DNA from 3 places in the Aurantimonas sp. A2-1-M11 genome. Region 1 is predicted to be linked to each of the others. Evidence: predicted binding sites of a transcription regulator. Region 1 holds the regulator's gene; each other region holds the start of a gene.
The links. The regulator PhoB, encoded in region 1, activates phosphate uptake and scavenging genes when phosphate is short. The targets are predictions, from matches to a motif close to TGTCATNNANCTGTCAT.

Region 2: a site for PhoB is predicted at 1,417-1,433, ahead of VQ042_RS19725 (DUF2794 domain-containing protein). Genes of this name have one in related genera too.
Region 3: a site for PhoB is predicted at 692-708, ahead of VQ042_RS01485 (long-chain fatty acid transporter). Genes of this name have one in related genera too.

The regions. Positions count from the first base shown of each region.
Region 1 covers NZ_JAZHLI010000011.1:53,211-55,474, reverse strand. Annotated here, with positions in the region: gene phoU (phosphate signaling complex protein PhoU) at 1-703, shown strand, start outside; gene phoB (phosphate regulon transcriptional regulator PhoB) at 705-1,448, shown strand; gene VQ042_RS07400 (GcrA family cell cycle regulator) at 1,547-2,107, opposite strand.
Region 2 covers NZ_JAZHLI010000057.1:7,141-9,404, reverse strand. Annotated here, with positions in the region: gene VQ042_RS19735 (Bax inhibitor-1/YccA family protein) at 1-217, shown strand, start outside; gene VQ042_RS19730 (GNAT family N-acetyltransferase) at 419-967, shown strand; gene VQ042_RS19725 (DUF2794 domain-containing protein) at 988-1,365, opposite strand; gene VQ042_RS19720 (DUF1223 domain-containing protein) at 1,513-2,264, opposite strand, start outside.
Region 3 covers NZ_JAZHLI010000002.1:109,320-111,583, forward strand. Annotated here, with positions in the region: gene VQ042_RS01480 (valine--tRNA ligase) at 1-575, shown strand, start outside; gene VQ042_RS01485 (long-chain fatty acid transporter) at 915-2,156, shown strand.

The DNA of each region.
Region 1 (2,264 bases):
GGACGAGCTGAAGCTGATCGTCCGCCGGATCTCCGAGATGGGGGGCATGGCCGAGCGGATGGTCGAGCAATCCGTCGCCGCGCTGATGCGCAGCGACTGGGGCCTTGCCCAGTCGGTGGTCGCAGACGACGTGCTGCTGGACGAGGCGCAGCGCACGCTCGACGAGCGGGCGATCCTGACGATCGCCAAGCGCCAGCCCATGTCCGTAGACCTGCGCGAGATCGTCGGCGCGATCCGCATCTCCAACGATCTGGAGCGGATCGGCGACCTGGCCAAGAACATCGCCAAGCGGGTGATCGCGGTGCACGACCATGCCCAGCCGGTCCAGCTGGTGCGCGGCATCGAGCACATGTCGGAACTGGCGCTCGAACAGCTGAAGGAAGTGCTCGACGCCTATGGCGAGCGCGACTCCGAACGGGCGCTGGCGGTGCGCGACAATGACGAGCAGATCGACGCCATGTACACGTCGATCTTCCGTGAGCTGCTGACCTACATGATGGAGGATCCACGCAACATCACCTCCTGCACGCACCTTCTGTTCAGCGCCAAGAACATCGAGCGGATCGGCGACCACGCCACCAACATCGCCGAGACGATCTACTACATCGAGACCGGCCAGCAGATCGCGGACGAACGTCCGAAGGGCGACAAAACGGCGACGATGACGCAGCCCGTGCTGAACGCCCAGGATCGCGAGGTCTGAGATGAGCGCACGGATCGTCGTCGTCGAGGACGAGGAGGCCCTCGGGATCCTCCTGCGGTACAATCTCGAGGCCGAGGGCTATGTCGTCGACGTCATCGACCGGGGCGACGAGGCCGACATCCGGCTGAAGGAAGAAGTCCCGGACCTGCTGATCCTCGACTGGATGCTGCCGGGGCTGTCGGGTGTCGAGCTGTGCCGCCGCCTGCGCCAGCGCGAGGAGACCGAGCGCCTGCCGATCCTCATGCTGACGGCGCGCGGCGAGGAGAGCGAGCGGGTGCGCGGGCTTTCGGTCGGCGCCGACGACTACGTCGTCAAGCCGTTCTCGACGCCGGAGCTGATCGCCCGGGTTCGGGCGATGCTGCGCCGGTCCAAGCCGGAGAAGATTTCCAGCCAGCTCGTCGCCGGCGACATCGACCTCGACCGCGAGACGCACCGGGTGAGGCGCGGCGGCCGCGAGATCAAGCTCGGGCCGACGGAGTTCAAGCTGATGGAATTCTTCATGCAGTCGCCGGGCCGGGTGTTCTCCCGCGAGCAGCTGCTGGACGGCGTCTGGGGCCGGGACATCTATGTCGACGAGCGCACCGTGGACGTGCATGTCGGGCGCCTGCGCAAGGCGATCAATCGCGGCCGGCAGCGGGACCCGATCCGCACCGTGCGTGGCGCCGGCTACGCCCTCGACGAACAGTTCAGCGCATCCAAGCCCGTCGCGGCGCCGGCGCGCACGCGGGTCGGTGCGGGCGCCTGACACCGGGCCGCCCGCACCCGGCAGACATCACGGCATAGAAGACACCCCGCGCGGCCTGGCCTCGCGGGGTGTCTGTCGTTTCGACCGAAAGGGAGGCGTCAGCGCGAGCGGCGACGATCCGAGAAGGGCTGGAAGGCGAGCTTGGCGTGATAGGCGCAATAGGGCGAGGAATCGCGCGCGCTGTTGCCGCAGAAATGGAAGTCCGGCTTCATCGGGTCGCCGACCGGCCATTTGCAGGTGGTCTCGCTGAGTTCAACGAGGCTGAGCTTGCGGGCGATCGGCACCACTTCGGCGCTTTCGCGCGTGTGCGGCTCGGCGACCACCTCCAGCTCTTCCTCCGGCTCCATCTTGAGCGCGGTGGCGCCCATGGTGCGGGGCATGGCGCGGCCGGGGGCCTGCGCGGAGGCGGCGACGAGGCGTGCGGGCACGACCATCTCGACGGTCTCGACCTCGGCGGCACGGCGCGGGGCAGGGCGTTCGACCGCCACCGGCTGCGCCACATTGGGCTGGCGGGCCCGCGATTCGAGTTTCAGGCGGTGCACCTTGCCGATCACGGCATTGCGGCTGACGCCGCCGAGGCGATCGGCGATCTGGCTGGCACTCAGGCCTTCGGTCCAGAGCTGCTTCAACAGCTCCACGCGTTCGTCAGTCCAGCCCATGGCAAGCTCCTTTCGGCATGGTCGCTGCGGCTGGAATCCCTCCACGAGCGCGACGGCTGACCGCGCCAGAACGCACAAGATATATTGAGGAACTAGGTCCGCCGCACGAAATCTAGTATGTTGACGCCAAGATAGCCCAGCCGCGGACTCGCTGACA
Region 2 (2,264 bases), on a different contig from region 1:
TGCGTCGCCGGCGCTGCAGTTCGCGATCTCGGTGATCGGCGTGCTCGTCTTCGCAGGCCTGACGGCTTACGACACGCAGCAGATCAAGGAAATGTACTATGAGGGCGACGGTTCGGCCGTGATGGGCCGCAAGGCCGTCATGGGCGCCCTGCGCCTCTATCTCGACTTCCTGAACATGTTCCTGTTCCTGCTGCAGCTGTTCGGCAACCGCGAATAGTCTGCCCGTTCAGGGAATGAGACTGCAAAGGGCGGCCCGCGGGTCGCCCTTTTTCTTGCCTGCGGGTTCGGCGATGGCAGGCGGCGACCGGCCGCTTTCCGCGCGATCCGCGCGGCACACCTGACGGCGGAGCATTGATCCGGCCGGCACGGCGGTGCATCAAGGATCGGTGCCAACCCCCAGGAAGAGCCGCAGCCGCCGATGAGTGCCCACACGATCCGCCCCGCCACCATCGAGGACGTACCCGCCTTGACCGCCATCTACGAGGAGGCTGTCCTTTACGGCACCGCCTCCTTCGAACTGGTGCCGCCGGATGCGGCGGAGATGGCCGCGCGCTTCCAGGCGATCACCGGGCAGGGCTTTCCCTACATTGTTGCGGAGGATGCCGCGGGCACCGTGCTCGGCTACGCCTATGCCAATGCCTTCCGGACCCGGCCGGCCTATCGCTTCGCGGTGGAGGATTCGGTGTATCTGGCGCCCGGGGCGCGCGGCCGCGGGGTCGGCACCGATCTCCTGATGCGCCTGATGGAACTGGCGGCAGAGAGCGGCTTTCGCCAGATGATCGCGGTCATCGGGGGCTCCGACCACACGCCCTCGATCCGCCTGCACGAGCGGGCGGGCTTCCGGATGATCGGCGTGTTCGAGAATTCCGGCTACAAGTTCGGCCGCTGGATCGACACGGTGCTGATGCAGATGCCGATCGGGGATGGCGCGTCCAGCCTGCCGGACGAGACACGTCGCCCGGTCTGACGCCGGCCCCTCTGAAGGGTTCAGCCGATCTCGGTGCGCTTCAGGCTCTTGTCGAAGACGCCGAGCACCGACCCGAGGTCGTGGCCGCGCTTGAGGATCAGGCCGCCGGCGGCGACCACCTGGTAGGCGCCCTGCTTGCGGGCGAGCTTGGGGTTCTTCTCCACCCGGTACAGCGGCATCTCGCTGGTGCGCCGGAAGACGGAGAAGACCGCGCGGTCCTTCAGCATGTCGATCGCATAGTCGCGCCATTCGCCGGCGGCGACCATGCGGCCGTAGACGCGCAGGATCTGGGACAGTTCGCGTCGGTCGAAGGAGACGATCGGCAGGTCTGACGTGCGGGAGCCGGGAAACGGGACGAGATTGGACGCGTTGTCGCCGTTCGATCCGAAAGAATCCAAGTCAGCCCCTCTTGCGGTCAATGCGCCGCATCGTGGGGCGCGTCCTGTCTCGTGACGATATGGTGACACGGAAATGGGGTCGGGCCCAAGCGGTTCAACCGCAATTCTGCAGGCACGATGCAGCCCGGCAACGGCCGTCCCGGCGCGTCAGCGTTCGTGATACTCGACCTGTGCGGCGGCCAGGATCGGGCCCGGTTCGCCCTTGTCGGTGACCGATTGCAGGAGGGCCGCCCAGCCGCGATCCTCGCCCTGCGGCCGGGTCAGCATGTCCAGGGGCAGGTCGATTTCCAGCGGCTGGCCCGCCCACATGCCCAGGATTCGCCAGTCCTGCACCGCATGCGTGTTGACGATCGTGGTGCCGCGGTTCTCGCCGGAGCCGATCGCCGTCCGGGTCTCGTCGTCATAGGTGACGAGCATCAGGACCGGGTGCTTGCCGCCCGCCCCGGCCAGGGCCGCATCGGCGGTGATATGCAGCCGGTCTTCCTCGACCCGCATGGTCACGCTGGCGCCCTTGCCGACGCTCGACAGGGGATGCTTGTCCATCAGCGCCCGCACCTTGCCCTCGTGGGAGCCGATGGCGTCGGCCATGCCGTTCACGACGACCTGCGGGGTGTAGATAGTGGTGGTGCCGAAGGCCGAGGCATAGGCGCGCTGGCGCTCGGTGTTCTCGGCCGAGCCGAAGATGTCGCGCCAGCCGATATAGTCCCAGTAATCGACATGATAGGCGAGCGCCAGGACACCCGGTTCGCTGGCAAGGTCGGTCAGGATGCGTTCGGCGGGCGGACAGGAGGAGCAGCCCTGGCTGGTGAAGAGTTCCACCACCTGCTCGACGGGCCTGATCTCGATCTTGCCGGCCAATGCAGGTCCGCCGACCGGCAGGAGGGCGAAGCCGATAGCGC
Region 3 (2,264 bases), on a different contig from region 1:
TCATGCCCTTCATCACCGAGGAGCTCTGGCAGGTGACCGCCGCGGGCGAGCGCGCGTCGCTGCTGTGCCATGCCAGCTGGCCGGCACTCGACTTCGCCGATCGTGATTCTGCGGACGACATCAATTGGCTGATCGAGGTGGTCTCCGAGATCCGCTCGGTGCGCTCCGAGATGAACGTGCCGGCGGCCACCGAAGCCGATCTCGTGGCCGTGGCCCCCGATGCGGCGACCGCCGCACGGGTCGAGCGCCACGGTGCGGCCCTGAAGCGTCTCGCGCGGCTGGCCACGATTTCCACCGCCGAGACCGCACCGGACCAGTCGGCGCAGATCCTGGCGGCCGGGGCCAGCTTCGCCCTGCCGCTGGCGGGGATCATCGACGTCGCCGCCGAACGCAGCCGTCTCCGCAAGGCCCGCGACAAGGCCCTGGGGGAGATCGAGCGGATCGACCGCAAGCTGTCCAACCAGAAGTTCGTCGCCAATGCGCCCGACGAGATCGTCGAGCAGGAGCGCGAGAAGCGCGAAGGCTACCGGCTCGAGGCCGACAAGCTCTCCGCGGCCCTCGACCGGCTGCAGTAACCCGGCGGATCGGCGCGCGGCGGACGGCTCTGGGGGAGGGCATGCTGCGCGCCGACGTCACCGCCGGCGCAGACCCAACACCAATGGCGCTGACCCTTGGTCAGCCTGTCGCATTTATGACACGCATGTGACGGGAAATCCCCTGGCCGACACAGTGTCACCCCCCTTCAATCTGGCGTAATCCCCGGTTTTGGAAACGGAAAAATCAGGCTCTGCAAAGGTTTGCGCAGGCTTCGACGGCTAGGGTCGTCGGTGTGGCGAAAGCGTCGCAATTGCGTCGGCGTGCAACGAGCAGGTTCCGGCCTGCGATTTTCTCGTTTACGTTCGCGTCAACTTTCGGTGGTCGAGGTCTGCCGAGGTTCAACGAGTGGGGGGATTCCATTGCGAACTATTCTGACAACGATTCTCGGTGCGTCGCTGGCTTCGGCTGCGCTCGGCTCGTCGGCGCTCGCCGGCGGTTTCCAGCGCGGCACGGCTGACACGGACATCCTGTACGAGGCGGGCACGGCTTCGATGCGGTTCGGCATGACCTACGTCAATCCGCAGCGCGGCTTCGAGTCGATCGACGGCCAGAGCGGCGATTTTAGCACCTATACGCAGGATTACGCCATTCCCTCGCTCGCCTTCGCGATCAACAGCGAGATGGCCGGCTGCGCCGGAACCTATACGATCTCCTTCGCGGCGGAATCCGACTACCGCGGATCGCCGGGCGACGCACTGCCGGCCGGCCCGACCGCCGGTTCGCGGACCGAGACGAGCGAATTCGAATCGAACGAATTCGGCTTGACCTGCCGGTTGTCCTACACCAACGACATTGGTCGGTTCAGCATGCTGGGCGGCGTGTTTGTTGAAGACTTCACCTTTGACGGGACCAGCCTCTCGACGACGCCGTTGCCAGTTCGCGCAACTGTTGAAACGGAAAGTGGCTATGCGACTGGTTACCGTATCGGTGCGGCCTTCGAGAAGCCGGAGATCGCGTTGCGCGCGCAAATTCTATACCGCTCGGAGGTGAAGCACGACAGCTTCAGCGGCACGGGGCAGGTTGCCACAACTACTGATGTTCTATTCCCGATCGGGACGGTGATTCAGCAAGGTACCTCTGGATTCAGTGATGTCGTCAGCCCGCAGAGCCTCTACATCAACGCCCAGACGGGTATTGCCCCCGGCACGCTGCTCCTGGCATCGTTCCGCTGGACGGACTGGAGCACGAACGGCGTGGCGGCCAGCTCGATCACCACGGGCGGCGTGACCCGCTCGAGCCTTTCGCCCTACAACTGGCGTGACGGCTACACGGCGTCGATCGGCCTCGGCCGGGCGTTCAACGAGCAGATCTCGGGCGCGGTCTCGCTTGGCTACGATCGCGGCGTGTCGACGGGTTCGGAGACCACCTATACCGATCTCTACACCCTGGCCGGCGGCGTCTCCTTCAAGGCGAACGAGTGGAGCGAACTGCGCTTCGGCGGTCTCGTCGGCTACTGGACCGACGGCGAGCAGTCGGTCAGCGACGGTGCCTATTTCGATGCGACGGTCGGCGACGACTTCGTCTACGCGGTCAACGCCTCGATGAAGTTCACCTTCTGAGTCGGCTCGACCGGTCAACTGACTGAAAAACCAGAAAGGCGCGTCCGGCAGGGCGCGCCTTTTTTCATGTCCGGACGGGACTGGCCGCGGTCAGGCGAATGTGCCCCT